DNA from 3 places in the Yersinia vastinensis genome. Region 3 is predicted to be linked to each of the others. Evidence: predicted binding sites of a transcription regulator. Region 3 holds the regulator's gene; each other region holds the start of a gene.

Region 1 (10,307 bases), 1.5 Mb from region 3:
CCCGGCAACAAGGTTTTCGGTGTATTGGCCTTGAGGTAAGTATCAATATCTGGCTGTTTTTCTGACGGCAGGTTCATATAACCCGGCAGGCTTTGCGACAGCAAGCCGAGGTCAGTCAGCCCCTGAATATTGGAGTGACCACGTAAAGCATTCACACCGCCGCCCGCCATACCCATATTGCCTAGCAGCAACTGAATCATCGCCATAGTACGGATGTTCTGCGCACCCACGGAGTGTTGCGTCCAGCCCAAGGCGTACAGGAATGATGCCGTTTTATCCGCAGCACTGGTTTCCGCAATATATTCACACACCGTCAGGAAATCTTCTTTCGGCGTACCACAAATATTGGACACCACATCCGGTGTGTAGCGGCTGATATGTTCTTTCAGCAGATTCCACACACAGCGTGGGTCTTGCAGCGTGACGTCGCGTTTCGCAAAGCCGTTTTCGTCCAACTGGTAATTCCAGGTGGTTTTGTCGTATTTGCGGTTTTCGGCGTCATAACCACTGAACAAACCCTCTTCGAAGGTAAAATCTTCCCGCACCAGCAAGCTGGCGTTGGTATAGGCTTCGACGTATTCGCGGTTAATTTTGTTGTTGGTGATCAGGTACAACAATACGCCGGACAGGAACGCTATATCAGTACCGGAACGAATTGGCGTGTAGAAATCAGCCACCGATGCAGTACGGGTAAAGCGCGGATCTATCACGATCAGCTTGGCATTGTTATGGATCTTGGCTTCCATCGCCCAGCGGAATCCCACCGGATGCGCTTCTGCCGCATTACCGCCCATGACGATAATTAAATTCGCGTTCTTGATATCAACCCAGTGGTTGGTCATCGCACCGCGACCAAATGTTGGAGCAAGACTTGCTACCGTTGGTCCGTGTCAGACACGTGCTTGGTTGTCTACGGCAAGCATGCCGAGAGCGCGACTAAATTTTTGGGTCAAATAGCCCGTTTCATTGCTGGATGCCGACGCACACAGCATACCGGTACTCAGCCAACGGTTGACGGTGACACCGGCATCGTTGGTCTTAATGAAATTAGCGTCCCGGTCTTCTTTCATCAGCTTGGCAATGCGCGTAAAAGCATCGTCCCAAGTGATTCTCTGCCATTTATCAGAACCCGGAGCCCGGTACTCTGGGTATTTCAGGCGGCCTTCGCTGTGGATAAAGTCCACCAGACCAGCACCTTTTGGACAAAGTGCCCCACGGTTTACCGGATGATCCGGGTCCCCTTCAATGTGGAAAATACTCTCTTTGGCGTTTTTTGCGCCGTCGCCGAGGCTATACATCAAAAGCCCGCAACCGACAGAACAATATGTGCAGGTATTCCGCGTTTCACGGGCGCGCAGCAATTTATAATTGCGCGTTTCCGCTAGCGCCACTGACGGCGTAAAGCCGAGTGCCGCGACCGTGGTTCCCGCCATACCGCCAGCGCAGATCTTAAAGAACTGCCTTCTGCTGACCTGCATGGGTCTCTCCTTCATCTCACGATTGTTACAGTGTTTACCCTTCATATTTCGAGCGACATGTGTGTTGGCTGCTCTCTCACCCGAATCACTGACTTAAGTCAGCTCATCGGGACTTATTCGCTTGCCACCTTCCTGCAACTCGAATTATTTTGGGTATGAATTTAAAATTCAGTCCACGCTTCCCTCAACGAAATGGGAGGCGCTAAAATCGCTGACGCGATATCCAGCTTTTCCGTGTGGGATACATTTTTAATAACAGAATATAGCCACACTATTCTTGATGTGAATGTTACCACATTGTGATTATGGGTTATAACTTTCAGGACCGCATAGTGAGCCAGATCAAACCTTCAGAAATTGACTTCTCCACCGAAATTTGCGGTGCCAAGCAACTTAACGTGCTACAGCGCCATCATATGGCGGAACCACAACAGGATTGGCTAGCGGAAGAAGTACCAGTAGCGCTGGTGTACAACGGTATTTCTCATGTGGTGATGATGGCCACCCCCAAGGATTTAGAGGCTTTTGCTCTGGGATTTTCGCTATCAGAGGGCATTATCACCGCACCACAAGAAATTTATGCTATTGATGTCACCCCTAGCTGCAACGGTATAGAAGTTAACATTGAGTTATCCAGCCGCCGTTTTGCTGGTCTGAAAGAGCGTCGCCGCGCCATGGCCGGCCGTACAGGATGTGGTGTCTGCGGTATTGAACAATTGGATGACATTTTCCGGCCTATCGAGCCACTGCCTTTCACTCAAACGTTTAATCTAAATCAACTAGATAGCGCACTATCACAACTTAAGCAGGTACAAACTGTAGGCCAATTGACCGGCTGTACCCATGCTGCAGCCTGGATTACGCCTCAAGGGGAATTACTGGGGGGCTGCGAAGATGTTGGTCGCCATGTCGCTTTGGATAAACTACTGGGAATTCGTGCGAAACAGCCTTGGCAACATGGTGCGGTGCTGGTCTCCAGCCGTGCCAGCTATGAGATGGTGCAAAAAACCGCCATGTGTGGGGCTGAAATTTTATTTGCTGTTTCTGCTGCAACAACCTTAGCCGTTGAAGTGGCAAACCGCTGTAATTTAACCTTAGTCGGCTTCAGCAAACCCGGCAGAGCGACGGTATATACCCATCCACAGCGCATCAGTGAATAGAAAGACCATACAGAATGTACGGCATTGATAATCATTTTCAATATCATTTAATTAACTATAATGATCCGAATGCTTACGCGGTGCTTACTTTTTTTGCACCGCCCTACACCTACGGAGACGATGATTATGAGTTACTCACTGCCATCCCTGCCTTATGCTTATGACGCCCTGGAACCCCACTTCGATAAGCAGACGATGGAAATCCATCACACCAAACACCACCAGACCTATGTTAACAACGCAAACACGGTGTTGGAGAGCTTCCCTGAGCTGGCAAAACTGAGTGTTGAAGATCTGATCAAGGATCTGGACAAAGTCCCTGCTGAAAAACGTACTTTCATGCGTAATAACGCCGGTGGCCACGCTAACCACAGCCTGTTCTGGAAGGGTCTGAAACTGGGTACGACGCTGACGGGTGATCTGAAAGCCGCTATTGAGCGCGATTTCGGCAGCGTAGACAGCTTCAAAGAAAAATTTGAGCAAGCTGCAGCAACTCGTTTTGGCTCAGGTTGGGCTTGGCTGGTATTAAAAGACGACGGCAAACTGGCGGTTGTTTCTACTGCTAACCAAGACAGCCCGCTGATGGGTGAAGCGGTTTCTGGCGCATCAGGCTTCCCGATTGTTGGCCTGGATGTGTGGGAGCACGCTTACTATCTGAAATTCCAAAACCGCCGTCCAGACTACATCAAAGCATTCTGGAACGTGGTTAACTGGGACGAAGCAGCAGCACGTTTCGCTCAAGCTAAATAAGACTCAATATGGGCAGCTAAATTTGGCTGAGACCCATCGTTAGAGTGAAATATCATGCCGGCAAGGTTATCTTGCCGGCATTTTTTATTGCTAAAGTTTAGCCAATTCCTGCCGATAGATTGTACAAGAAGGTTGCTGGTATTTATGGTGTAACTCTATGAATGCAGTTTTAAAACGTTTGGGAAAAGCACTCTTGCCAAGGCTGCCCCACGTTCAACCAGCCCCCTCATTCCTCTAATAATTAGATCCCCCAAAACTCACCTACGCTGATTGATTTGCAGCAAGAACACCGCATAACGGAGAAGAACATGGCAGCATTTAGCAAAGTTTTTGGTAACTTTGAAAACGTGAAAGTCGGCAAGAAGCTGGGATTAAGCTTTTTTCTGATGTTGTTGTTGGTTGGGATCATCGCTGGGACCACCGCTTATCATTTCTCCGTCATTGAAGAACATGCGTATAAAGTCGATCTCAGTTACAAAATCAACGATGAAGCCAATCAGGCAAAATATAATCGTGCGCTCTATGAGCGAACTTACGATCTGAAATACATCAAAGAAAACTCACAGCACATCAATAACATAAAAAACCTTCTGACCCAAAGTGAAGCTCTTAGCTGGTCGGAAGAGAACCGTAAAATCATCAGCGGCATTGCCGATGTCGTTGACGAATATCTGCAACAACAGAGCAACTTTGTGAATGCCGTCGCCCATAAAGATGATGTGCGTAAAAGTTGGAATATTTCTGAAACTCAGAATAATATCAATGAGTTACAGCAAAGTTTGCTCAATGAAGGGGCGGACACCAATACCCAGATTCTGCTAGCTGAGATGAATCAGAAACTCATGACCGTGCGCTATAACGCACGCGGCTTACTGCTAGACCGCAATCAAGATGCCGAATCCTCGTTGATTACCTCCATCAATATTGCCAACAGTGCAGCCAATGCTTTTATGCCCGTGTTATCCGCTGAACAGCAAAAATTATTAGCCCCTGTTATCTCGAGCCTCAGCGCCTACAAAGACAACGTGCTGGCCTATTTACCGGCTTATCAGCAAGAGCTGGAAGTCGGTAAAGTGATGGAAGACAATGCCAATGAGTTGAATAAGCTCGCCACCCATCTGTTTACCCAAGAACTGCAAGGCACTCATGACGAAATCAATAACGCACAATTGCAGTTAACCATCGCGGCGATTGCGGCTCTGCTGTTTGGTCTACTGATTTCATGGCGCATGACTCGCCAAATTACTGTGCCACTTCGTACCACACTGGCGATGGCTGAACGTATCGCTACGGGTGATTTAACTGCTGCAACCACATCAAACCGTACGGATGAATTGGGCTTATTGATGAATGCCGTTGCACGGATGAATGAAAATCTGCGCGCCATGATTGATGATATCCGTATTGGTGTCAGTCAGGTCTCGCATGCCTCTGGCGAGATTGCGGCCGGCAATACTGATTTATCATCCCGCACTGAAGAACAAGCCGCTGCCGTAGAAGAAACGGCTGCCAGCATGGAGCAATTAAATGCCACGGTGAAACAGAATGCTGATAATGCCCATCACGCGAATCAACTGGCGACCGAAGCATCACAAACCGCACAACAAGGCGGCAAGCTAGTTAACGATGTCGTGCGCACCATGAATGATATTTCTGGCAGTTCCAAACGTATTTCCGAAATTACTTCCGTGATTAATAGCATTGCTTTCCAGACGAATATTTTGGCACTGAATGCTGCCGTTGAAGCCGCTCGCGCGGGTGAGCAAGGGCGTGGATTTGCCGTGGTCGCAAGTGAAGTGCGTAATTTGGCACAACGCAGTGCGCAGGCGGCAAAAGAAATTGAAGGGCTGATTGGTGAATCGGTATCTCAGGTGAACGCAGGCACATCATTGGTACAAAATGCGGGTCAAACCATGGAGGATATCGTCCGCTCTGTCACCCATGTGCGTGATATCATGGCAGAAATTGCTTCAGCCTCTGATGAGCAAAGCCGCGGCATCACGCAAGTGAGCCAGGCCATTTCTGAAATGGACAGCACCACACAACAGAATGCCGCCTTAGTGGAAGAGTCTGCCGCCGCCGCTGATTCACTGGCAGAACAGGCTATTTTATTGGCACAAGCGGTCGCGGTGTTCCGGCTATCCGAATCGGAAACAGAAATACCTCAAAATCATAGCGCAGCACCATTGATGCCAAAAGACGCAACACCACCCCGCCCAACCCCAGAGATTCGCAGCAGCAACCAGCAGGATAACTGGGAAACCTTCTGATTTCTGGCTAAACCTTGGAACCCTGCCATCAGGCAGGGTATTCTGGCTCTCCCTTCCAGATACAGACAAGGAGAGCAGATGAAGTACCCACAGGTTTATATCGGTAAAATCGAACCTTACCGCGGCAGTTCCCCAAGTGCGATTGGCAAACGTCAGGTGCAGGGGAGTGTCATGCTCACGTCACTGGGATTGGAGGGGGATGAACAAGCAGAAACCCGCTTCCACGGCGGCCCAGATCGCGCGCTATGCCATTATCCTCGTGAACATTACCAGCACTGGGTGCAGCAATTTCCTGAACAAGCCGATATTTTCTCTGCACCGGCCTATGGTGAAAATATATCGACCCTCGGTATGACTGAGAAAAATGTGTATATGGGGGATATCTATCGCTGGGGTGACGCCATTATTCAGGTCACCCAACCACGCTCTCCGTGCTACAAACTCAACTTCCATTTTGCCATTGAAGAGATGTCGGTGTTGATGCAACAAACTGGCTATTGTGGCTGGCTGTATCGCGTGATTTCACCCGGTAAGGTCAGCGAAAGCCATCCATTGACACTGTTAGCGCGCACCAGTGAGATTTCGGTATCTGAAGCCATCGCTATTGCCTGGCATATGCCATTCGATGAAGAACAGTATCGCCGCTTATTGGCCGTCTCAGGGTTATCTGCCAGTTGGAGTAAAACCATGCTGACGCGAATTGCGGAAGGAAAAATTGAGGATTTTAATCGGCGTTTACTGGGAAATAGCAAGATAGCAAGACGTGATTAATGGTTAAACATCGTCAGCACTCTTGGAATGATGAACCGACAAAAACAAGCCGGGCGGTGACTATGCCACGTACCCGGATTGATCAAAGGCTGTTATCAGAAGGCTTTTTTGGCGTAACCGGTCACTTCTTTCAGGCCCATTTCACGACCTAATGCGGTCATTGGATGTACCACCACAATGCCGCGTACCGCTTTCTTCAAAGAGCCCATATCGGCCTGCTCTTTCTTGGTAATTGGGCGGCTGAAGGGCAGCTGAGCCAGTTTTTGGGCTTCAGCACTGAGGTTTTTGACTCGCACTTCTTTCAAACGCTGAATTTCAGCCGCCAGTTTCTCTTTTTCTTTCATATGCTGCGCGATTAAATCCACATTTCCCTGCTGGATAACAACCGGATCTTTGTGGTTCAACGCATCCAGCATATCGCTTAGACGTTTGATTTCTGCATGTTCTTTCATAGTATTGGCCCGTACATGCCGCTAATGGGCACGATATTTCGCTAAAGTTGGAGATAGAATAGCACTGATTGTGCATCAAGATGGATAGTGTATCAGGATGCATGCTTTTCGGCAGTAGCCTCCTGTCGCGGCCGCCACTGCATTCCAGCGGGTTCCCCACTCATTTCACAGGCAACCGCCCCCAACCTCTCCAATGCCCCGGTATAGTGGCTGTTGAACGGATAACAGCATGACAGGCGGAAAGCATTGCGATAACGACCACTGGGCGAATAAAGCGTACCGGGCGTTAAGCAAATCTGCTCTTGCAATAATTGATGGAACAACGCGACAGTATCGACACTGTCAGGTAGCTCTACCCAGAAAACGAATCCACCGGCAGGCTGCGTCACTTTGGTCCCACGTGGGAAACTGCGAGTAATGACTTGCTGGGCAAGCTGAACTTGCTGTGCATAACGCCGACGCAAACTGCGCAGATGATGGTCATAGCCGCCAGACTCCAAAAATAGTGCCAATGTTTCTGAGAGCAGCATCGGTTCCGCCATTGAAGATACCGCTTTTAGCTTATGCAAAGCTTCAGCGAAGCGCCCGCCGTCAATCCAGCCAATACGAAAATCGGGTGCCAGCGTTTTGGTGAAGCTGGAGCAAAACAGCACCCAGCCATCCCGATCAAAAGATTTAACCGCTGGGGATAGTGTCGAGCCAAATTGAATTTCGGCATATAAACCATCTTCAATCAGTGGCACCTGATGATCGTTCATCAACTGTGCCAGCCGTTTTTTCGCCGCCAGTGGCATCGTGTAACCCAATGGGTTCTGCACTGTTGGCATGGCAATTAAGGCATTGAGCCGCTTTTCCTCAAGCAGTAACTCCAGTACATCCAGTGATAAACCTTGCTGCGGGTCAGTGGGGATTTCCACAGCCTTTAACCCCAGACTGGCCAGCAATGGCATCAGATAAAAATACGTCGGTGACTCCAGCCCAACACAATCTCCCGGCTTGGTCGTCACCCGCAGAGCCAATTGCAGCGCTTCCATACAACCATGGGTAATAGTGATATCAGCCGGGCTGGCCAGCATCCCCAATGTCATGGCTCGACGGGCAATTTGCTGCCGTAGTCGTTGGCTACCGGGGGGCAGAGAATATTGGCTAATTAACTGTGGTTCACGGCGTAATAGCGACGCCATAATGCGCCCCAGCTTGGCACTAGGATAAAAATCTCCGGTCTGTGGGCAGGCGAGCGAGATGTTGGTAAAGCGCGGATTTTGTTGTGCAGCAAACACCGTATCGATCAAGTCTAGCACTTCATCTACCGGCTTACCCACGGTGGCGGTTGGCACCACGGCGGTTGATGGGCTACAAACATAAAAACCGGACTGCGGTCGGGCTTCAATTAAGCCGCGATCTTCCAATGTCCGATAAGCCGCCACCACAGTATTGATACTCACCTGATGACTTTGCGCATAACCCCGAACCGATGGCAGCCGACTCCCCGCCAGCAGACTGCCGTTTTTAATGGCTTGCGCTAAATTGTCGGCCACTTGCAAGTAGCGAATTTCATTCATAACCAGGGACATGGTGACAGTTCTCCGCAGGATCAATGGGTACAGTTTTGGGTTATGCAAACTGTACCCATAACAATAGATAACTTCTGCTTCTGACGCCATAACGGATTGCTGTTTATGCTGAATCTCTTGGCAAGACATACAACAATAGACTCAGGAAAATTCTCATGCTGGACAGTGCTTTTATCAGTTACGTTACCGTTATGTCGATCACGCCCGGCCCGAATAACCTGCTGTTGGCCGCCTCTGGCGTCAATTTTGGTTTGCGCCGAACCTTGCCAATGATGCTGGGAATTACGTTTGGCTGCGCCTTACAATGCGCATTGACCACGACACTATTGGCGCTAATTCTCAGCTGGGTGGGTGTTATTCGTCTGCCTTTAGTGACGTTAGGGGGCGGTTATTTATTGTGGCTATCGTGGAAAATTTATCATTCCGGTACACCCAATGCGCGAGATAGCGAGCGGCCTATGGGGTTTATTCAAGGGGCTTTATTCCAAGCGGTTAATCCTAAGGCCTGGTTGATGGCAATGAATGTCGCCATCTTATTTACACCACGCGAAGGGGCGACATTGAGCCATACCTTACTGATTATGACTGGCTTTGCTTTATTGAATCTGCCTTGTGTGGCCGTTTGGGCCGTGATGGGCGATCAATTACGTCATGCACTGCGCATCAATTGGAAATTGCGGTTATTCAATGGTGTGATGGGCGGTTTAATGGCCGTCACCGCACTATGGCTGCTAGTCGATGAATGGCTGAGTGTCTTACTGGCTTAAATCAGGCGTGACCGAGTGGTGAAAGTTTTGAAACTTGTTTTTGGCTGATGCGGGAGAGCAACTCAGTAATCGAAAGCACCATGGTTGAACGCACCATTTGCTGATAACGCTGGCGTTGCATTGCAATCAGCGAAGCATCGGCTTCGTCAGGGCGCAAGAACGTCGGCACCGGTGGCAGTTCCACCACACAATGTAATTCACCAAATGGCCCGAGAATTTCGTCATCCGTAAAGCGATACTCGGTGCCATCATGGTTGAGTTCTTCACGCAGCGCCATGAGTAACTCGGCATCTTCATATTCATGTCGGGTGATGACACCCAAGGCATACACCAACTTCAATCTGACGGATAGCTCGCCGAGTGGACCATCCCCAACCAGCAATGGCTCTACGGCATATTTGACCGCATAGTCATCTTTACGAAAAACCTGCACCACGAGAATATTGAGCGCCTCTGCCAATAATTCGACAGCTGCCATTAAGAAGCTCCGAACGGTTTTCCCCGCGTTCAGATGCTCAAGTACTCGATTCTCAAATGCCTGTGTTTTTTCAATCATCGCTTGTCACTGGATGTGTGGCTACGAAAGGATAAATACCGCGCAATAAGACACGGTATTTATCACCTAACGCGCCGGTTTGGTTCTTAACGGAATCAGTGCGTCAGCTTGTCCTGCATGGCGTTATACACACTCACCGCCTGTTCGACAACCTCACTATCAGCAGGCAGGCCTGAAATTTGCGCTAACGCAGCTTTCGGCCCTAATTTCGCCAATAATTCAACCAGTTCCTGTGCTTGTGGGTCTTGCTCACTACGATAACTCATTGCCGCAGCAATACCTGTGACCAAATTATCGTGCGGTAACTGATATTCCAATGTCCCCAGCAGCGGTTTGATCAAACGGTCACCCGCACTCAGCTTACGCAGCGGCTGACGGCCCACGCGCTCAACATCGTCATGCAAGTAAGGGTTTTCAAAGCGGGAGAGGATTTTATTGATATAAGCGGCATGTTTTTGTGGTTCAAAAGCATAGCGTTTAATCAGCACCGCACCACTTTCTTCCATCGCGCCTTTCACCGTCTGACGTA
Region 2 (10,307 bases), 2.1 Mb from region 3:
CCGCTTGATTAAGATACAGCACCATGATGACCCCGAACTCCGCCGCAACCCCCGCCAGTGCAATAAAGCCAACCGCGGCGGCAACAGAAAAGTTATATCCCAGCCCATAGAGCAACCAGACCCCACCAATCAGCGCAAAGGGCAGAGTCGTCATGATCAGGGCTGCATCACGGACACTACTGAACGTCACATACAACAGTACGAAAATAATCATCAAGGTGACAGGCAGTACAATTTTTAGTTTTGCTGTCGCCCGTTCCAGATATTCAAATTGCCCAGACCAACTAAGTGAGACGCCCTCTGGCAAAGTAATTTGCTGGGCGACGGCTTGTTGCATCTCCGTGACGGCTGATTTCAGATCCCGTCCCCGTAAATCAATATATACCCAGTCAGACAGGCGGGCATTTTCACTTTTCAGCATAGGCGGGCCTTCTGCCACCTTGATATCCGCCAGTTCCGATAGCGCCACTTGCCCGCCACTGGCGGTCACCACCGGCAGATCACGTAATTTCTGGAGTGAATCACGTATTTCCCGTGGATAACGTAGATTGATAGGATAACGTTCACGACCTTCAATCGTTTCGCCGATGTTCTGTCCGCCAATCACCGTTTCTACTAGTGATTGCAGTTCCTTGACCGAGACACCATAGCGGGCAGCACGCTTGCGATCGATATCAATATCGACATAGCGACCACCCGCAAGGCGTTCAGAAAGTGCTGAGGTGACGCCCGGTACTTTGCGCACCACCTGCTCAATTTGCTGTGCCACTTGCTCAATTTGCTGCACATTCTTACCGTTGACCTTTATCCCGACCGGACTTTTAATTCCCGTCGACAGCATATCCAGCCGGTTACGGATCGGGGGAACCCACAGATTAGCAATGCCGGGAACGTTAACGGTAGCATCCAACTCTTCGATCAATTTATCCATGGTCATACCGGGCCGCCACTGATCTTTGGGCTTAAAACGGATAGTCGTTTCGATCATGGTAAGGGGCGCGGGATCCGTTGCCGTCTCGGCTCGTCCGGCTTTACCAAACACGGTATCCACTTCGGGAACGGTTTTGATCAGGCGATCAGTTTGTTGCAATAAATGGCTGGCCTCACGGACAGAAATCCCCGGTAGTGTCGAGGGCATATACAGCAAATCGCCTTCATCCAGTGCCGGCATGAATTCGCTGCCTAAGCGACTGAGCGGATACAGTGTGACGAGTAACAGCATGCCCGCAATGGCCAATGTGGTTTTTGGCCGAGCCAGTACGGCAGTTAACACCGGATGGTAGAGGGTGATCAGCCAGCGGTTGATAGGGTTGGCATTTTCGTCAGGAATTTTTCCGCGAATAAAGTAGCCCATTAATACTGGCACCAATGTGATGGCTAACCCTGCGGAAACCGCCATGGCATAGGTTTTGGTAAAGGCTAGCGGCGAAAACATTCGCCCCTCTTGTGCCTGCAAGGTAAAGACTGGAATAAATGACAGGGTGATTATCAATAAGCTGCAAAACAGTGCTGGGCCGACTTCAATCGCCGCTTGTTCTGAAATGCGCCAATAATCTTGGCTAACGGGTGTCTGTCCTGGATTATCTCGTCGCCATTGCTCTAACACTTTGTGCATGTTTTCGATCATGACAATCGCCGCATCCACCATGGCACCAATGGCAATGGCAATGCCCCCCAAAGACATAATATTGGCATTAACACCTTGATAGTGCATGACAATAAAGGCACCAAGGATACCCAGCGGTAGGGTAATGATTGCCACTAAGGCAGAGCGGAAATGGAATAAAAATAGCGAGCAGATGACTGCTACGACCAAAAATTCCTCCAGCAATTTAAACGACAAACTGTCAATGGCTTGAGTAATGAGCTGTGAGCGGTCATAAACGGGCACGATTTCTACCCCAGCGGGTAAACTCCGCTGAATCTGTTGCAGTTTCTCTTTCACACCATTGATAGTTTCTAGGGCGTTTTTGCCATAGCGCATCACAATGATACCCCCAGCCACTTCCCCTTCGCCATTCAGTTCCGCAACCCCACGCCGCATTTCTGGCCCCATACGCACGGTGGAAACATCGGACAGTAAAATAGGGATGCCGCTACGGGCAGTTATCACGATATTTCTAAAATCATCCAGCGTTTTCAGGTAGCCGCTCGCGCGTACCATATATTCGGCAGCGCCCATTTCCAGTACAGAACCGCCGCCTTCTTGGTTGCTGTCGGCAATGGCATTGGCAATTTGCTGATGGGAGAGATTCAGCGCTCGCATTCGTTCGGGGTCGAGCACTACTTGATACTGACGTACCATGCCGCCGACACTGGCGACTTCCGAGACATTCGGCACGGTTTTCAATTCAAATTTGAGTGTCCAATCCTGCAAGGCGCGCAGATCCGCCAAACTGTGTTTGCCGGTTCGATCAATTAAGGCATATTCATAGATCCAACCGACGCCAGTTGCATCCGGCCCCAATGAGGCTTTGGCTTCGGTAGGCAGAGTGGATTGCACTTGACTGAGATATTCCAGTACGCGTGAACGCGCCCAGTAAGGGTCGGTACCATCATCAAAAAGTACGTAGACATAGGCATCGCCGAACATGGAAAAGCCGCGCACTGTTTTGGCTCCGGGTACGGATAGCATGGTGGTAGTCAATGGATAAGTGACCTGATCCTCGATCACTTGTGGTGCTTTGCCGGGATAGCTGACGCGAATGATGACTTGCGTATCTGACAGGTCCGGCAAGGCATCCAGCGGTGTCTGTTGCAGGGACCAAATCCCCCATGCTGCCATCATCACCGCCCCCAACAGCACCAATAGCCGGTTGCGCAATGACCAGCGGATAATGGCTGCAATCATAAGTGGCTCCCATGGATATCTGTGTTGTTATGGGTTTTTACTGGTTGGATCTGGCGGATCTGCGCACCTTGCTCATTTAAGGTGAAGGTAAAATTCACCTGACTGCCGACAGTAATTTCTGGCGATAAATTGCCCGGTGGCAGCAAGAAATCCATGGTCATTGCCCCCCATTTCAATGTAGCTATCGGGCCATGGGACAAGGTGATCGTTGAGCCGTTAATCGCATTGACCTCTCCTTGTACTGAGTAGACATCAACCGGCGTTTTCGCGCTGTCATCTATGACTGGCGTGGGGGTTTCAGCGGTGTCATCCATTTGCGGCAAGGCACTTTGTAAACTGGCTTCTGAATCAATCAGGAATTGCCCTGAGGTTACGACAAGCTGGCCGTCGCTCAACCCTGATTTGATCTCAACCCAGCCATCCTGAGTTTGTCCGGCACTGACCTCTACCGGTTTAAAATGACCATTACCTTGCGCCAGCAACACCCTATTGCGGTTGCCGCTCATCAGTAACGCTTCCTGCGGAATGGCGAGCACGGGTTCAAGGTTACCCGATTGCGCAGACTGCACATTCAGGTACATACCCGGTTTTAGCTTCTGCTGGGGGTTTTCCAAAACGATTCGCGCTTTTAGAGTGCGGGTGGTGAGATCCATATTGGGTAATAACTCACTCACTTTGCCGTGAAAGACATCACCTGGCCAACTGGCGGTGGTGGCGGAAATCTCACTGCCCATTTGGACTAAACTGGCTTGTGATTGTGGGTAATCCACTACGATCCACACAGGATCAAGATTGGCTAATTCAAATAACGATTGGGTTGCTGTCACTTGTGAACCTGCGCGGATATCCAGCTTATTGACGTAACCATTGGCAGGGGAGCGTAATGTCACCCGAGTTTGTGGTTGACCACTTTTTTCTACGCTGCGAATCACCTCTTCTGGCATAAATTGCAGTTGTAGCCGCTGGCGGGCGGCGGCGGTTAATGGGCTATCACCCAACTGCCGAATGGCCAAATACTCCTGCTGCGCGGCACTCCAATCCGGTATCCATAACTGTGCTAAGGGCTGATTTTTCATCACCGGTTGCTGATCGGCTCTCACATATAATTGCTCGATAATGCCGTTCGCCCGTGCTGCGATCACTTGCACGCCACGTTCATCTGTCGCGACAGTGCCATAACCCGTAAGGCGATAGTCGAGTGTCCGCATTTCAGCCGGTGCGGTGCGCCCCCCCAGATTTTGTTGTTGGCGGGCGCTGATGGTCACGCCGCCATCGTCCTCGGTTTCGCCGGCATAACGCGGCACTAACTCCATATCCATAAAGGGCGATTTTCCCGGTTTATCGAAGCGCTGGCCGGGGGACATCGGATCATACCAATAAAGTACTTTACGGCTATTCTCTACGGGGGGGTCAGCACGGGTTGCCATCGCTGACGTGGCATGGGGCGCGGGTTTCCCTAATAGATAGCCAGTGAGGCCACTGATGACGGCGACAGCCACTAAAGTCAGACTGAATAACTTTTTCATCGCGCGATCTCCTGCGGGGTCAGATAACGGATGGCAGCCCAAGTACGCGCTAATTCACGGGCGGCGTTGCTGGTATTGAGTTGGCTGTCGAGTAGGGCGCGTCTTGCTTCCAATACACTGCTCAAATCGCTTTTATTGGCTTGATACTGCGTCATGATTAAATCAACTCGTTGTTTTTGCAGCGGTAAAACTTCATTAGTCTGCCGCTGCCATAGTTGCTGCGTGGCCTGATACTGCGCCAGCAGGGTATCGAGCTGCGCCCGATGATCACGGGTCAGTAAGGTCAGTTGGTCATTGGCTTCCATAGTGCGAGAAACATCGGCGGCATAGTCTTTATCCTGACGTTGCGAGCGGAATAGCGGGAGGTCGACAGTTATCATCACCCCCGCCATATCGTCATACTCTTGCGCTCGTTTGGCGTAATAAACTTCAATACCAATGTCTGGTGTGGCAGCAATAGCGGATTGTGCTGAACGCGCTTTGGCTACTTCGGCCTCACGGCTGGCAAGCAAGACTTCTGGATGCTGATTAATGGCATCGCGCAAGACGGCGATATCAGCGGGTAGACGAGTGAAGGAGGGCAGCGGGCCATTGATGTGTTGAACCTCAATACCAGTCAACTGAGTCAGTTGGGTTTGCGCCAATGCCACATCGCGCTGGGCAGTGGTTAATCTATCTTGCATGGCGGAAAGTGTCAGGCGGGCATCCAGCACTGAACTGGGTAACGTGCTACCGCTGGCGACGCCAGCACGTTGTAATCCCACTTGTTTTTCACTCTCTCGCACCAAGATTTTGGCATCACTCACTGCCTGTTCAGTCAGTGCTAGATCCAGCCAAGCTTGCGCGGTCTCTTTTTGTAGCCGGGTACGGATAGTTTCGCTACCCGCCGCGGTTTTGCGGGCTTCAGCACTCAGGGTATCGGCTTTTCTCTGCCGCTTATCACTGCTGACATAATCCTGCATGATGCCAACTCGCTGCATCGTCATACCCTCACGGGTAAAACGGCGGTCATTATTGCCTCCGACTGGTAGGTTTTCTATGCCAAATTTCAGCTTGGGATCAGGCAGTTGAGTGGCAGAACTTGCCATATTTTCGAGTGCATTAACCTGATGTTGATTGGCAGACAATTCGGCAGAATAGTGCTGCGCGGAAACCAGCGCTTGTTCCAATGTGATATTCGCGCCATAGCTGAGGGTGGGCAGGCCCAATGCTACAGCCATCAACCAGCGGGCCAGTCCTAAGTTCAATGCAGCCGAAAACCGCACCTGCTGTGGGTGATTAAATTGAGGGTTCATTTTGGCTCCCGCCTTACGGCTGCTGTGCTGAGATGGCGGTGAGCTGATAACCTTGTTCAGTCTGGCGGAAGCTGAATGTGACCTGCGTCCCCACGGGGAGGGGGGCGGCCAGCAAATCATCCGGCAGGTCGAAAGTCATGGTCATAGGGGGCCAGTTTAGGGCCGCAATTGCACTGTGGGCGATGGAAACACGGGTGGCATTCCAGGCTTTGATTTGCCCACGGGAGTGGTAGTTATTGGTGTCTTTCGCCGCAGGGTTATCATGTGCAGTATCGGTCATCATCGCCCCATGGTCATGGGACATTGGCATGTTGTCAGCCATAGGCACGGTAGCCGCGAAAAGAGAAGTGGAGAACAGTGCCGCAGCACAAAACACGATACCCGCCGTAGCGGAAAGGGCGTGGGATAAGACTTTCATAGAAATAGCTCCAAAACATAAAGTAAACACAACACGCCAAAACGGCGTGAATAATGTGATTAAAAATGTCTGGATCTATTCTCTAAATCGGCAAAAAGCGATTTCAGTGGGTGGCCCGACAATGGGGGGAGTGTGCCAGTCAACATGATGCACACGTGGTGTTTGCTGTGCATCTGCCAACATTAGTTCCGTGTGGGTCGGCAGTACCGCGAGCACCAGTACTCCGCTATCAGACTGAATCGAGTCTGGAACACAGTGTTTTTCACACAAAGAGTTTTGCGCTTGACCATGCGACATATCCATCATTGATGGCATCGCGTGCATTGATGAGTGCTGTAAACGATCTGGCTGTAAATGCCCTTGATGCTGGGTGAATACCGGTGAAGCGGCAGGGGTAATATCACACTGATGGCCAGCAATAGCCAATTGCGCATTGAGGATCAACCAGCAGGCAACCAGCAGCATACCGCACATGCGCATTTTACTGGCGCGCATCCGGTGCATAAGCTGTGGTAATCCCTTAAATGCTGGCATGTTTACCCTGAATAAGTGGCGGTATTAAATAGCCCTGTCAGCGAGTATAGGACTATCTCCCTGTTTTTAGAATGGTTTTGTCCGGTTACGCGGAATGAAATGAAAGGTTATTAAAAGGTTAGCATGATGAATTTGTTAGATTTATTTTTAAGCCACGGGAGAAAATACAGTGAGTCGCAGCGAAAATTTACTTATCTTTAAACACTAGCCATCGTGAAACCCGCATCAGCCGAACCGACGGGGGAAATATCAATAACCCATATCAGGGAAATAGGTGGCATTTTAGAAAGGGTGTGCATCATATCATTGCAAATAATAATGCCTCTCAATATTATTTGTATTTATATAATAATCACGAATGAATTTAACTCGTTATCAGATTGCAGCCGGATAAAATTTGCACGCTAAGGGTTAATAGACTTGAGCAATGAAATGAAGAGGATGGCGTGTGGGCACGACAAATGAATACCCGGACAGTCAACGTTTGTTAGCAGACCCTTTGGTTGGCAGTGACCCATGGTGGCAGCAGATAGCGCAATGGGGAACTCCACTGGTGGAACCAGTCGCGGCTGGCAAAGTAAAACTGACCTTCCTGTGGCGTGATCGGCAAGCAAAGGCACACGACGCAGTTTATATCGATGTTAACGGCGTCACTGACCACCATAGCGTGCACCCTGAAACCCTCCAGCATTTGGGCCAGACGGATGTGTGGTATTGGCAGGCTGAGGTGGAGTCTGATTTTCGCGGCAGTTATTGCTTTATTCCTGTTACTGCCGAGCAGTGCCTAAATTTGCCCGAAGGGACAGTACAAGAACGGCGTCAGGCGCAGCGTAATTGGTGGATTTCATTGCTAGATCGGGCAGAAAACGATCCGTTAAATCCCACGGCCGCCCATGGTAGTTACCGGGGAAGGCCACTGTCAGCGGTGCATTTGGCAGATGCCTTGCCCCAGCTTGCTTGGCAGCCAATTGATGCGGGCCAAGCACTGCCAACCGATCCAACGCGGTTGCAGTTGATCACTTGGCATAGCACGCGGTTAGGTAATCATCGCAAGGTGTGGATTTACCACACAATTGATAGCCAAGGTCTCGGCGCGGAAGATAAAACCGAGCGTCCATTGGCCATCTTGCTCGATGGTCAGTATTGGGCGCAGGGGCAGACGATATTTGGTGTATTGGATAATGAAACGGCTGCCGGTCGTTTACCCGCCAGTGTCTATGTGTTGATCGATATTATCGACCAACCGCATCGCGCGCAGGAATTACCCTGCAATCAGGATTTTTGGCAGGCACTACAAACTGAACTACTGCCACAAGTGGCCTTGCTGCAACCTTTCACTGAGAAGGCTTCTCGTACTGTGGTTGCTGGGCAAAGTTTTGGTGGATTGGCGTCGTTATACGCTGGATTACATTGGCCGCAGCGTTTTGGCTGTGTACTGAGCCAGTCAGGGTCATTTTGGTGGCCAGATGTTGATAATCTTAAGGTATTGACAGCGGGAACGGCTAAATGTCGGGGCTGGCTGACCGAACAGGTTTACCAAGGTTTGGGGGCGGGCCATCCATTGGATATTTTTATGGAGGCAGGCCGTCGTGAGAATGTGATTTATCAAGTCAATGAAGCCATGAGTGAAGCGCTGCGTCAGGCGGGGCATCGGTTGCATTATCGAATTTATGCTGGTGGCCACGATGCTTTGTGCTGGCGCGGTGGCTTGATTGATGGGTTGCACTGTTTATTAGGTTCCCCAGAAGGATGATTGGGGAAGTGTAAGCAACAAAATGCCAATAAAAAGGCTGTAAACAATGTGGTTTTTTAACCCAAGATACTCGGGCATAGCCACACCGAGGGGCGCTCTGGCGGCTTATGCCGCTATGGCCTCATCGGCATGCACTCCCCAATAACAGCGTTTGTCAGCAATCTGACATTCATCTGTTTTTATCGCCGATTTTTGCCATTTCTTTCGTGTTCGGCGATCAGAATCAAGAGCAGAACTATTCAGTAAAGCCCTAAAACCGGCCCTTTGGGATCACGAGCGGGGTATGCGACACCGGATCATCAATGATCAAACATGGCATACCAAACACCTGCTCCACCAGATCGGCCGTGATCACTTCCCGAGGATTGCCCTGTGCAACAATCTGCCCATCGCGCATGGCGATAATATGGGTGGCATAGCGGCAGGCATGATTAAGATCATGCAAGACAGCAACGAGGGTATGATTATGCTGCTGATTCAATTCACTAAATAATTCAAGTAAATCAATCTGATGAGCAATATCCAAATAAGTCGTTGGCTCATCCAACAGTAATAATGGCGTTTGCTGTGCCAGCACCATGGCTATCCAAACACGCTGACGCTGCCCGCCGGATAAGGCATCTACCGGTCTGTCAGCCAGATCACTCACCCCCGTGGCTTGCATCGCATTGCTGACGGCCAGCTTGTCGGCTTGTGTCCACTGCTGTAATAATTTTTGATGAGGATAGCGACCCCGCGCGACCAAATCCAGCACGCTGATACCGTCCGGGGCCTGCGAACTTTGCGGCAATAACCCTAAATGACGTGCAACGTGCCGGGTGTCAACGCGAGCAATATTCTTGCCATCTAAAATGACCTGACCGGCTTGCGGTTTGAGTAAACGGCTTAAGGCTCGCAGCAATGTCGATTTCCCACAGGCATTTGGGCCGACAATAACCGTAAATTCCCCATCTGGAATGACAACACTCAGATTTTCACTGATTATCTTACCGTCATAACCCAGAGTCAGGGCCTGGGCCTGCAAACGAGCAGCGTGTGTGGCAGGGCTGACAATATTCATGAGCGCCCGGACTCCCGGATTAAAAGCCAAATAAGATACAAGCCGCCAATGCTGATGGTAACCACACCAACTGGCAACTGATTCGGTAAAAATAGGTGCTGGGCGCACAAATCAGCCGCAATCAATAATAGCGCCCCCATCAGCGCAGAAGCTGTTAAGGTGACGGAAGGGGTGCCTGTCAGACGTTTGGCAATCTGTGGTGCAGCTAAAGCAATAAAGGATATTGGCCCGGCAACGGCAGTGACTGCTGCCATCAAAATGACGCCAATCGCCATCAAGCTCAAACGGGTTCTTTCGACTGGAACACCTAAAGCCCCGGCGGCATCATCACCCATTTCCAGCAATGGCATGCGCCGACTGAGTAACATAGCAGCTCCGATAGCCATAAAGATAAACATCACGGATGGCAGCCCTTTCGCCCACGTCAGCCCATTAAGCGAACCGGCTCCCCATGCGGCGGCGGTCATTGCGGCTTCCAATGATGCCGTGATGGTCAGCCAGGTATTAAATGCCGTGAGCATCGCCCCCATTGCAATACCGACAATAATTAAGCGAAATCCCTGAATTCCTTGGCGGTAAGCCAACAGATACACCGCCATGGCGGAGAGCAATCCACCGCCGAGGGCGCTACTGGCTATCTCAAAATAGTTGCCGTTAAACAACGTGATCGCCACTAGCGCTCCGGTATAAGCGCCAGCATTAAATCCAATAATATCGGGGCTGCCTAACGGGTTGCGCACCAGTGATTGAAATATTGCGCCACTGATACCCAGCGCGGCACCAAAAATCAATGCCATCAGCGCTCGGGGCAACCGCCACTGATTGACAATAATATTCGCCGCTCCTTCGGCGTGGCCGAATAAGGCAGTA
Region 3 (10,307 bases):
GTCAGATTCTGGCTGTAGATAACGACCAATTCAAGATTACTCATCTGACGGGTGATCTGCATAAAATTGAGCCAACCGCTAAATTTACCCGTTTCCCAGCTAACCAGTCAGTTGAAATCCCGATGATTGGTGAATATTGGCAGTTGTTTGCTACTGACTTTATGCCGCGCTGGTATGCGACTTCTGGCGATGCCAAACCAAAAGTACTGAAAAGTACCGATACTGAGGATATCAGCGAATATCTGACACAGTTTACTGGCGATCAGTGGAAGCGGACCAAAGACGATAATAATGTGTTGATGACGCCAGAGTCTCGTTTCACTAAAAATGAGGCGGTGAAAACATTAGCGGCAGCTGATCTGCGTGGGCAGATTATCCCAACGCCAATGCAAGTGACGGTTCATCAGCAAGATGCCGACCTGAGTAAAGGGGTTAAGCTGGATCTCAGCGTACTGTCAAAACCCGCCGCTCAAGTTGCCCAACAGCGTTTCGAGTTACTCGGTCTGACAGAGAACTCAACCGGCTTTCCAATTAAAACAGCGATCCAACCTACTCACTTTGCAGGTGATTTAGCGGTTTCCGGCGCTTACGAGCTGACGATCGGTGAGAAAGGCGCGCAAGTTATTGGCTTTGATCCCGCAGGCGTCTTCTATGGCTTGCAATCGATCCTTTCATTAGTCCCGACGGATGGCAGCAAGAAGATAGCGACTCTTGATGCGAAAGATGCACCGCGTTTTGAATATCGTGGTGTTTTCCTAGATGTTGGGCGTAATTTTAAAACCAAAGATGCGGTGCTGCGCCTGTTGGATCAGATGGCAGCTTACAAGTTAAACAAATTCCACTTCCACCTGAGTGATGATGAAGGTTGGCGTATTGAGATCCCCGGTCTGCCAGAACTGACGGATGTTGGGAGTAAACGTTGCCACGATTTAACTGAGAACACCTGCTTACTGCCGCAATTAGGTTCAGGCCCGGAGAGCAATAATCTGGGTTCTGGTCACTTTACCCGTGACGATTACATCGAAATTCTGAAATACGCGAAAGCTCGTCAAATTGATGTTATTCCTGAAATTGACATGCCAGCACATGCTCGAGCTGCGGTGGTGTCGATGGAAGCGCGTTACAACAATCTGATGAAGCAGGGCAAAGAGAAAGAGGCCAACGAATTCCGTTTGGTTGACCCGACAGATGACTCTAACACGACTTCAGTGCAGTTCTATGATCGCAAAAGCTATCTGAACCCATGTCTGGATTCATCGAAGCGTTTCGTTGATAAAGTGATTGGCGAAATGGCCCAGATGCACAAAGAAGCTGGCATGGCGCTGACCACTTGGCATTTTGGTGGTGATGAGGCGAAAAATATTCGTCTGGGGGCCGGTTTCCAAGATAAAAATGGCACCATTGAGCCGGGCAAAGGCATTATTGATAAGAGCGTTGAAGATAAACCTTGGGCCAAGTCACAAGTTTGTCAGGATATGGTTAAGCAAGGCAAAGTTCAGGATGTTGAACATCTTTCCAGCCACTTTGCCATTGAAGTCAGTGAATTAGTGAAGGCTCACGGCATCGAAAAAATGCAGGCTTGGCAAGATGGATTGAAAGACGCGAAAGATTCGAAAGCCTTCGCCACTCAACGTGTTGGCGTTAACTTCTGGGATACTCTCTTCTGGGGCGGTGCTGACTCAATCAATGACTGGGCCAATAAAGGCTACGAAGTGGTTGCTTCTAATCCCGATTATGTCTACTTCGACATGCCCTATGAAGTTAACCCCAATGAACGCGGTTACTACTGGGCAACTCGCTTTACCGACGAAGCCAAAGTCTTTAGCTTTGCACCAAATAACATGCCGCAAAATGCTGAAACGTCTGTGGACCGCGATGGTAATTACTTCAGTGCGAAAAGTGATAAACCTTGGCCGGGTGTACACGGAATTTCCGGTCAATCGTGGAATGAAACCGTGCGTACTGATGAACAGATGGAGTACATGATTTTTCCTCGCGTATTACCGTTGGCGGAGCGCGCTTGGCACCGTGCATCTTGGGAACAAGATTATAAAGCAGGCCGCGAGTACAAAGGTGGTGAGACGCAACAGGTGGATACCCAAGCGTTACACACTGATTGGCAACGTTTTGCCAATATTATGGGCCAGCGTGAGTTGGCAAAACTGGATAAAGCCGGTATTGCCTACCGCTTGCCAGTACCCGGCGCACGAGTTGTCTCTGGTGTATTGGAAGCAAATATTTCCTTACCGGGCTTGATTATTGAGTATTCCACCGATGGTGGTCAGCAATGGCAGAAGTATGATGCCAAAGCACAACCTACAGTCAGTGGTGATGTATTTATCCGCTCGACCAGCCCGGATGGTAAACGCAGTAGTCGTGCGGAACCGGTTAAAATCTGATGGTTTTTTCAAAGTGCTGTGTCTGATGTTATTCCTGTTTGCTTGGTTTTTGAGGTAAACAATATTAAGTGAAGTTGAGTTGATGGTTTTCCCCCGGCATGTCCGGGGCTTTTTTTGCCAGAAATATCGTGATGGGCAGTCGGTTTGGGCGGTGGTAAGGGCGGTTTGATTGTTTGAGGTAGACAGAAATGTTCAAAATTAGATAGGGAAGGAGGGCGAGGTCTCAATAAGAAAGACCACCTGAGTCCCGGCCGAGCTGAACTCGGATGATTGAACGGGAAAGGTGGCCATCTTGCTGATGGGTTTATGTTCACCAGATAATCTCTGGATAAAAATAAACCCTAACATTATTCGGTACTTAAAATTTCAACGCTTAAAGTCTTTATAAAATCAATGCGATAACATAATGCCCAATAGATTTCAAATTGCAGGACGGCGGCAATCAATGGAATCCCGATGAGCTTACATCAGTAAGTGATTCGGGTGAGTGAGAGCAGCCAACACACCTGCAGTGTGAAAGATGATGGACATACTTTATCTTTTATCGTGCGCAGACTCATTTTCGCGGCAATCGCCGGTCTCACAGTGGCCGTACAAATACAGACTGTGATTGGTCAGTTTGATACCATGCTGTTTAGCAATTTCACGTTGAAGCGATTCAATGGATTCATTACTAAACTCGATCACTTTGCCGCAATCAAGGCAAATTAGGTGATCATGATGGTGCTGCTGCGTCAGCTCAAAGACTGATTTACCGCCTTCGAAATTGTGGCGGGTCACAATACCGGCATCGTCAAACTGGTTGAGTACACGGTAAACCGTGGCTAAACCAATTTCTTCACCGATATCGATCAGCTTTTTATAAAGATCTTCCGCGCTGACGTGATGGCACGCCGGATCCTGCAACACTTCCAGAATCTTAAGCCGGGGCAGTGTTACTTTAAGTCCAGCGTTTTTTAAGGCTTTATTGTTGTCAGTCATGCGGATTCAGTCCTGTTACTATCGATTCAAATTAAGGCTGTTCAGCCTATGACATCCGTGGCGCAATAATTACAATTGCGTCTCATTATAGAACTGCTAGCCCCAAATGAAAACCGTGGTTGTTAACAAAGATATAATTGCACACTTTGTCAGATTAATCATGCAATGTATTGATGAATGGGATTGTTGCATGCTTCAAGTATAAAGCGGCTACGCCGAACGTTACACATTTGTAGCGGTTTATTTTCATTTTGCACAGATGATAATGCTGATCTGTGGGCTGCTTAACAAAGCGCATTCTGACCACAAATAAAACCATGTGAAATTTGTGACTATAAGCCGAGCTTAATGAGATTAAGAGTCTGTGAGGGGCAAAAAAAAGAGCGCCAAAAGGGATTGAAATTTATGGAAACGCTTAGCGGAGTACATCATCCACCAAGCGTTTCCTATCTGACAAATTTAGCCAGTGATCTCGGCCAGATTCAGCTCTTCACTGATCTGTTTAACCCAAGCTTCAACACGTTCATTGGTCAATTCTGGCTGGCGGTCTTCATCGATAGCTAATCCAATGAAATGATCATCATCAGCCAGACCTTTAGATGCTTCGAAGTGGTAACCCGCAGTCGGCCAGTGACCGACGATTGCGGCACCGCGTGGTTCGATGATGTCGCGCACGGTCCCCATCGCATCACAGAAATATTCTGCGTAGTCTTCCTGATCACCACAACCGAACAAAGCAACCAATTTGCCATTGAAATCGATCTCTTCCAGTGTTGGGAAAAAATCATCCCAGTCACACTGTGCTTCGCCGTAGTACCAGGTAGGGATACCAAGCAGCAGGATATCGAAACCTTCTAAATCTTCTTTACTACTTTTGGCAATGTCGTGAACCTCAGCAACCTCTTTGCCCAGTTGCTTTTGGATCATCTTGGCAATGTTTTCGGTATTGCCAGTATCGCTGCCAAAGAAAATGCCTACAGTTGCCATATAACTTAATACCTTTTAAATTCAAATAGTTATGCCAATTACTGAGCACGCTGCCCAACAATATAACACATTTCATAGGGCGACATCATGCCAGAAAACGCCGTCAGGCTCATATCAAGTTCATGCGATATTAAATTTTTGTGAGCCGCTCAATCTTATAACGCTATTGCCGATAACCTTTGTGTAACTGAATGGTTGCAATTTGCGGTGCCAGGGGGAAAACCGCCAGATGAAAGTTTGTCGGGAAAGGAGTTGTCGTTAGCTGTATGGAACGTCCTTTATTGCTTTTAGGTCATCAAATAACACCAGAGTCTCTATCGGTAACTATCCGATATATAAGGGGAACGAACATGCAGTTTTTAAAAAATATCACCATCAGAGTTGCATTACTTTGGGTGCTTGGCGCCTTTTGTCTGCTTTGGGGCGGCGTATCCACTTATACGTTGCTGTCACTGAACCAACTCACCCAATCCTCTAACGCCAATAGCGTGCTGGTTGAAAACATGAATTTGGTCAATCAGGGGACAGATCAATACTTCCGAATGGTAACTCGTCTCGCCCGTGCAGTGGATTATCGCCAAAGCGGTAACATTGCAGACGCAGATAAAGAGCTAAAATCATCCAATGTCGCGCTGGAGAATCTGAAGAAAAAACTCGCAGAGTTTAAGGCTATCGATCATGCACAGATTGATCCTGCTTTAGTTACTGGAGTGATTGATGGGTGGAGTGGATTAATTGAACAGGGTGTAATGCCGCTTTATCAGGCGGCAATGGATAACAATAGTGCCACCTATCAAGATTTAGCGAAAAAAACAGTACCCGCATTGAGTCGCCAGTATGGCTCCGTGGCTGAAGCCTTTAATCAGGCTGCTTCGAAAGCCATTGGTGTGGCCAAAGATCAATTCTCTCAGTTAACCAAAGTGAGCAGCATTACATTGATCTCTGCTTTAGTTGCGGGTCTGGTGATTTTGCTGGTAACCGATCGTTATCTGGTTGCCAATTTGGTACGTCCATTGGACGATATTCGCGCACATTTCCGGGTTATTGCTTCAGGGCAACTTGGGCAACCTATCGTCGATTTTGGTCGTAACTGCGTTGGACAACTGTTCCCACTATTACGGGACGTACAAACCAGTCTGGTAAACACGGTACAAGCGATTCGCAGTAGTACTGATGGGATTTATCATGGTGCTGCCGAAATTTCTGCCGGTAATACTGACTTATCTTCTCGTACCGAACAGCAGGCAGCTGCTCTTGAAGAAACGGCAGCCAGCATGGAGCAGCTAACCGCAACGGTGAAACATAATGCGGATAATGCGCATCATGCCAGCCAACTGGCGGCTAATGCTTCTGCAACAGCGAAAAAGGGAGGGGCGCTGGTTGCCGATGTGGTGAACACCATGAACGAGATTTCAGCCAGTTCGCGGAAAATAGCTGACATTACGACGGTGATTAACAGCATTGCTTTCCAGACCAATATTTTGGCACTGAATGCGGCAGTTGAGGCAGCCCGTGCAGGCGAGCAAGGTCGCGGTTTTGCCGTGGTTGCCAGTGAGGTTCGTAATTTGGCTCAACGCAGTGCTCAGGCTGCGAAGGAGATTGATGGTTTAATTAATGAGTCCGTCGGTCGGGTCAGCAGCGGTTCTACTTTGGTGGAAAGTGCCGGTGTCACGATGGATGAGATTGTTCGTTCTATCACTAATGTGACAGATTTAATGGGCGAGATTGCCTCTGCTTCTGATGAACAAAGTAAAGGTATTAGTCAGGTTGGGCAGGCGGTGGCTGAAATGGACAGCGTGACTCAGCAAAATGCAGCGCTGGTGCAAGAAGCGTCCCGTGCAGCGACATCACTTGAGGAGCAAGCGACACAATTAAATCGGGCTGTCGCGGTGTTTAAACTGCGGTCAGATGATGAGCAAGCAAAACCGGCGGTGAAATCTCGGGTAAAAGTACTCGCTGCTACACCTGTTGTTAGCAAGGTAGACAGCAACGCCAATTGGGAAACATTCTAAGTCGATAGGATATTAAGGGATAACGGCGTGGCGTAATAACTTACGCCACGCCGTCGTGGTCACCGAAAAGGTTAAAACCCCTCTTGCGAGTGCTCTAATTGAGCAAGCAACATCTGTTCAATCAGTTCACTGCGGCTGATGTTACGTTGCTCTGCAAGGCTATTGAGAGCATCGACGGCATCGGCATTAATCTTCAGTTCCACGCGTCGTAAGCCACGTACTTTATCGCGCCGTAGTTGATTTCGCTTATTAATTCTAAGCTGCTCATCACGGGATAATGGGTTTGTTTTCGGGCGCCCCGGACGGCGTTCATCTGCGAACAGATCCAGCGTCGTGCGATCCGTTTGTTCTTTTGCCATAGGTAGCGGTACTACAAGGGATTGACATCAAAAAGCTTGATGATTCGGTTTACACGTTTCAGGTTGAGAACATAGATAGAGAGCATTGAGTTACCTATAGACCAGCAGCCTGAATTTGTATTTGCCACTAAACGCCGCAGCAAATTTATAGCGCGCCATAATACCTCAGCCAACCGAGCAACGACAATGCTTTACTGTGATTAGATTGGGCTAATTCATTCTTTTTTGCACAATTTTTCCACAGGTAATACATTTCTTTTCCCCAGAAGATGTTTTTTTAAACAATCCCAGTGGCGGCCTCTTTAATCGTTATCAATAAAGCGGTGAATCGCGCGCAATACTGAATCTGGTTTTTCCGCATGAACCCAATGACCGGTCCCCGCTACTACATGAGCACGCGCTTGCGGGAACTGACGTGCTATTTCATCACGGTAGCCGTCTTGAATATAGGGTGATAATTCACCACGAATAAACAAAATAGGGTGTGGCCAAGGGGGGATGGGTTGCCAGCCAACAATATTTTCATATTGATTCCACAATGCTGGTACATCAAAACGCCACTCACCATTGTGAAATGATTTTAATAAGAACTGAATAACTCCTTCATCCCTTATTAACTCGCGCATTAATTGGGCGGCCTGCTGACGCTGGGTGATGCCCGCGACACTGACAGCATTAATTGCAGCAAAAATTTGATCATGGCGGCGTACTTGATAATTCACTGGCGCGATATCAATGGCGACCAGCTTTTCAATGCGGTTTGGTGCTATGGCTGTCATCGCCATCGCCACTTTTCCGCCCATCGAATGACCGATAATGATCGCTTTTTCTATGGCGAGCTGATCCATTAATTCCAGTACATCTTGCGCCATATCCGGGTAACTTACCTGTGGCGAACGTGGGGATAAACCGTGGTCGCGCAAATCCACTTGAATAACGTTATGGTCTTGATGCAAATCACGCGCTAATACACCAAGATTATCAAGATTACCAAATAACCCATGAATCAGAATAATGGGTAGAGATGGGGTGGGAGAAAGTGCGTTTTGTATGCGGAAGTTTAATTTCATGGCGAAGTTCATACTGAGAGATATTCTGGTTAGGGTATCATGACTGAGCAACGGTGTGCTGCTCCATCATTATTTGCCTTGTCAGGTATATGTAGATTATTGCGTCATTACTGCTGCAATGGGGGATTTATCCTAATAAGGCCATGATAAAGGTACTCGTCAGCGCGCTTTGACTTTATAATCCTAAGATATGCATAAGAAAGTAGAAAACCGTACTGGATAAAGATGAAAACTATTGAACTCGACGAAGAACTTTATCGCTATATTGCCAGCCATACGCAACACATTGGTGAGAGCGCGTCCGATATTTTACGGCGCATGCTGAAGTTTACGGCTGGTCAGCCGGTACCGAATTTACCTACCAATAATGAGGCTGCGAAAACAGTCACCGCGCCAGCACCGCGAGATAAGGTCCGTGCTGTTCGCGAATTATTACTGTCTGATGAATATGCGGAGCAAAATAGGGCGGTTAACCGCTTTATGTTAGTGCTGTCAACATTATATACCTTGGATGCACAGGCATTTGCTGAGGCAACTGAATCATTACATGGCCGTACTCGGGTATATTTTGCCGGTGACCAACAGACCTTGTTACAAAACGGGACGCATACTAAGCCCAAACACGTTCCTGGTACGCCATACTGGGTTATCACCAATACCAATACCGAGCGTAAACGCAGCATGGTGCAACATATTATGCTGACAATGCAGTTCCCGCCGGATTTGGCTGAGAAAGTGTGCGGAACTATCTGATTTCATTTAACTATCCTCTTTTATCTTTGATGGTTTTTTGCACCATCAAGGGTAAAAGTGCAAGCATATAGGGAGTCGTGACTTTGGCTAATCACCCTCGTGCTGGGCAAGCTGCTCAGCAAAGCGATTTGATTAATGTTGCTCAGCTCACATCGCAATATTATGTATTGCAACCTGAGGCTGAAAACCCAGCCCATGCGGTTAAGTTTGGCACTTCAGGTCACCGCGGCAGCGCGGCACGTCACAGTTTTAATGAAGCCCATATTTTGGCTATTGCTCAGGCAATCGCGGAAGTTCGTCACGAGAACGGTATTACCGGCCCGTGCTATGTGGGTAAAGATACTCATGCACTGTCTGAGCCCGCCTTTATTTCGGTATTGGAAGTGCTGACGGCGAATGGTGTGGATGTTGTTGTTCAACAAGACAATGGTTTCACCCCGACGCCGGCTATTTCACATGCCATTCTTTGCTATAACGCGCAGGGCAAAAACGTGGCTGATGGTATTGTCATTACACCATCACACAATCCACCCGAAGATGGTGGTATTAAATACAATCCGCCAAATGGTGGCCCAGCGGATACCAACCTGACGTCAGTCATTGAAAAACGTGCAAATGAATTACTCCGCCTGAAATTAAGCGGTGTTAAACGTCAGACATTGGATAAAGCTTGGAAAGGCAATCATCTGCGTGAGCAGGATTTGATTCAGCCCTATGTCGAAGGTTTAGTTGATGTGGTGGATATTCCCGCCATTCAAAAAGCGGGTCTGAAGTTGGGTGTTGATCCCCTCGGCGGTTCTGGTATTGCCTATTGGCAACGTATTGGTGAACACTATAAGTTGGATCTGACACTGGTCAATGATTCTATCGATCAGACTTTCCGCTTTATGCATCTGGATCATGATGGCGTGATCCGCATGGACTGCTCATCAGAATCAGCAATGGCAGGCTTGTTAGCTCTGCGCGATAAATTTGATTTAGCCTTTGCCAATGATCCCGACTATGACCGCCACGGCATTGTCACTCCTATCGGGTTAATGAATCCCAATCATTATTTAGCAGTATCAATCAATTATCTGTTCCAACATCGTCCACAATGGGGTGCTGATGTGGCTGTCGGTAAGACACTGGTATCCAGTGCGATGATTGATAGAGTGGTTGCGGATTTAGGCCGTAAGCTGGTGGAAGTTCCCGTCGGATTCAAATGGTTTGTCGATGGGTTACACGACGGCAGTTTTGGTTTTGGTGGTGAAGAGAGTGCCGGGGCATCTTTCCTGCGCTTTAATGGTAAGCCTTGGTCGACAGATAAAGATGGCATTATCATGTGCTTGTTAGCGGCTGAAATCACGGCAGTAACCGGCAAAAACCCACAACATCATTATGATGATTTAGCGAAGCGTTTTGGTGCGCCGAACTATAACCGTATTCAGGCTCCAGCAACGCAGGCACAGAAAAATGCTTTGTCGAAGTTGTCACCTGAAATGGTCAAAGCCAACACACTGGCAGGTGATCCTATTACTGCTCGCTTGACTACGGCACCGGGCAACGGCGCGTCAATTGGTGGGTTGAAAGTGATGACTGATAACGGTTGGTTTGCTGCCCGTCCATCAGGCACTGAAGAGGCTTATAAAATTTACTGTGAGAGCTTCCTTGGTGCGGAACATCGCGAAAAGATAGAGCAAGAAGCGGTCGATATTGTCAGTGATGTACTCGCGGGTAAGTAGTTATTGCCAGTAAGAAATAGCG

What was found. The regulator Fur, encoded in region 3, represses iron uptake genes when iron is present. The targets are predictions, from matches to a motif close to ATAATAATGAGAACNACTATCAA.
Region 1: the regulator Fur is predicted to act here: its motif matches at 2,663-2,685, upstream of sodA (superoxide dismutase [Mn]).
Region 2: the regulator Fur is predicted to act here: its motif matches at 6,937-6,959, upstream of fes (enterochelin esterase).

Annotation. Positions count from the first base shown of each region.
Region 1 covers NZ_CP173260.1:35,039-45,345, reverse strand. Annotated here, with positions in the region: gene fdnG (formate dehydrogenase-N subunit alpha) at 1-1,478, opposite strand, end outside; gene fdhD (formate dehydrogenase accessory sulfurtransferase FdhD) at 1,784-2,638, shown strand; gene sodA (superoxide dismutase [Mn]) at 2,765-3,388, shown strand; gene ACIOG0_RS00165 (methyl-accepting chemotaxis protein) at 3,697-5,658, shown strand; gene yiiM (6-hydroxyaminopurine reductase) at 5,737-6,429, shown strand; gene ACIOG0_RS00155 (YibL family ribosome-associated protein) at 6,525-6,881, opposite strand; gene ACIOG0_RS00150 (PLP-dependent aminotransferase family protein) at 6,974-8,455, opposite strand; gene ACIOG0_RS00145 (LysE family translocator) at 8,611-9,222, shown strand; gene ACIOG0_RS00140 (MltR family transcriptional regulator) at 9,224-9,778, opposite strand; gene ACIOG0_RS00135 (mannitol-1-phosphate 5-dehydrogenase) at 9,874-10,307, opposite strand, start outside.
Region 2 covers NZ_CP173260.1:645,324-655,630, forward strand. Annotated here, with positions in the region: gene ACIOG0_RS02860 (efflux RND transporter permease subunit) at 1-2,851, opposite strand, end outside; gene ACIOG0_RS02865 (efflux RND transporter periplasmic adaptor subunit) at 2,848-4,377, opposite strand; gene ACIOG0_RS02870 (TolC family protein) at 4,374-5,672, opposite strand; gene ACIOG0_RS02875 (copper-binding protein) at 5,686-6,090, opposite strand; gene ACIOG0_RS02880 (hypothetical protein) at 6,166-6,594, opposite strand; gene fes (enterochelin esterase) at 7,073-8,377, shown strand; gene ACIOG0_RS02890 (ABC transporter ATP-binding protein) at 8,628-9,437, opposite strand; gene fepG (iron-enterobactin ABC transporter permease) at 9,434-10,307, opposite strand, start outside.
Region 3 covers NZ_CP173260.1:3,337,006-3,347,312, reverse strand. Annotated here, with positions in the region: gene ACIOG0_RS15580 (beta-N-acetylhexosaminidase) at 1-2,399, shown strand, start outside; gene fur (ferric iron uptake transcriptional regulator) at 2,934-3,380, opposite strand; gene fldA (flavodoxin FldA) at 3,840-4,367, opposite strand; gene ACIOG0_RS15565 (methyl-accepting chemotaxis protein) at 4,718-6,379, shown strand; gene ybfE (LexA regulated protein) at 6,451-6,738, opposite strand; gene ybfF (esterase) at 7,041-7,808, opposite strand; gene seqA (replication initiation negative regulator SeqA) at 8,034-8,561, shown strand; gene pgm (phosphoglucomutase (alpha-D-glucose-1,6-bisphosphate-dependent)) at 8,645-10,285, shown strand.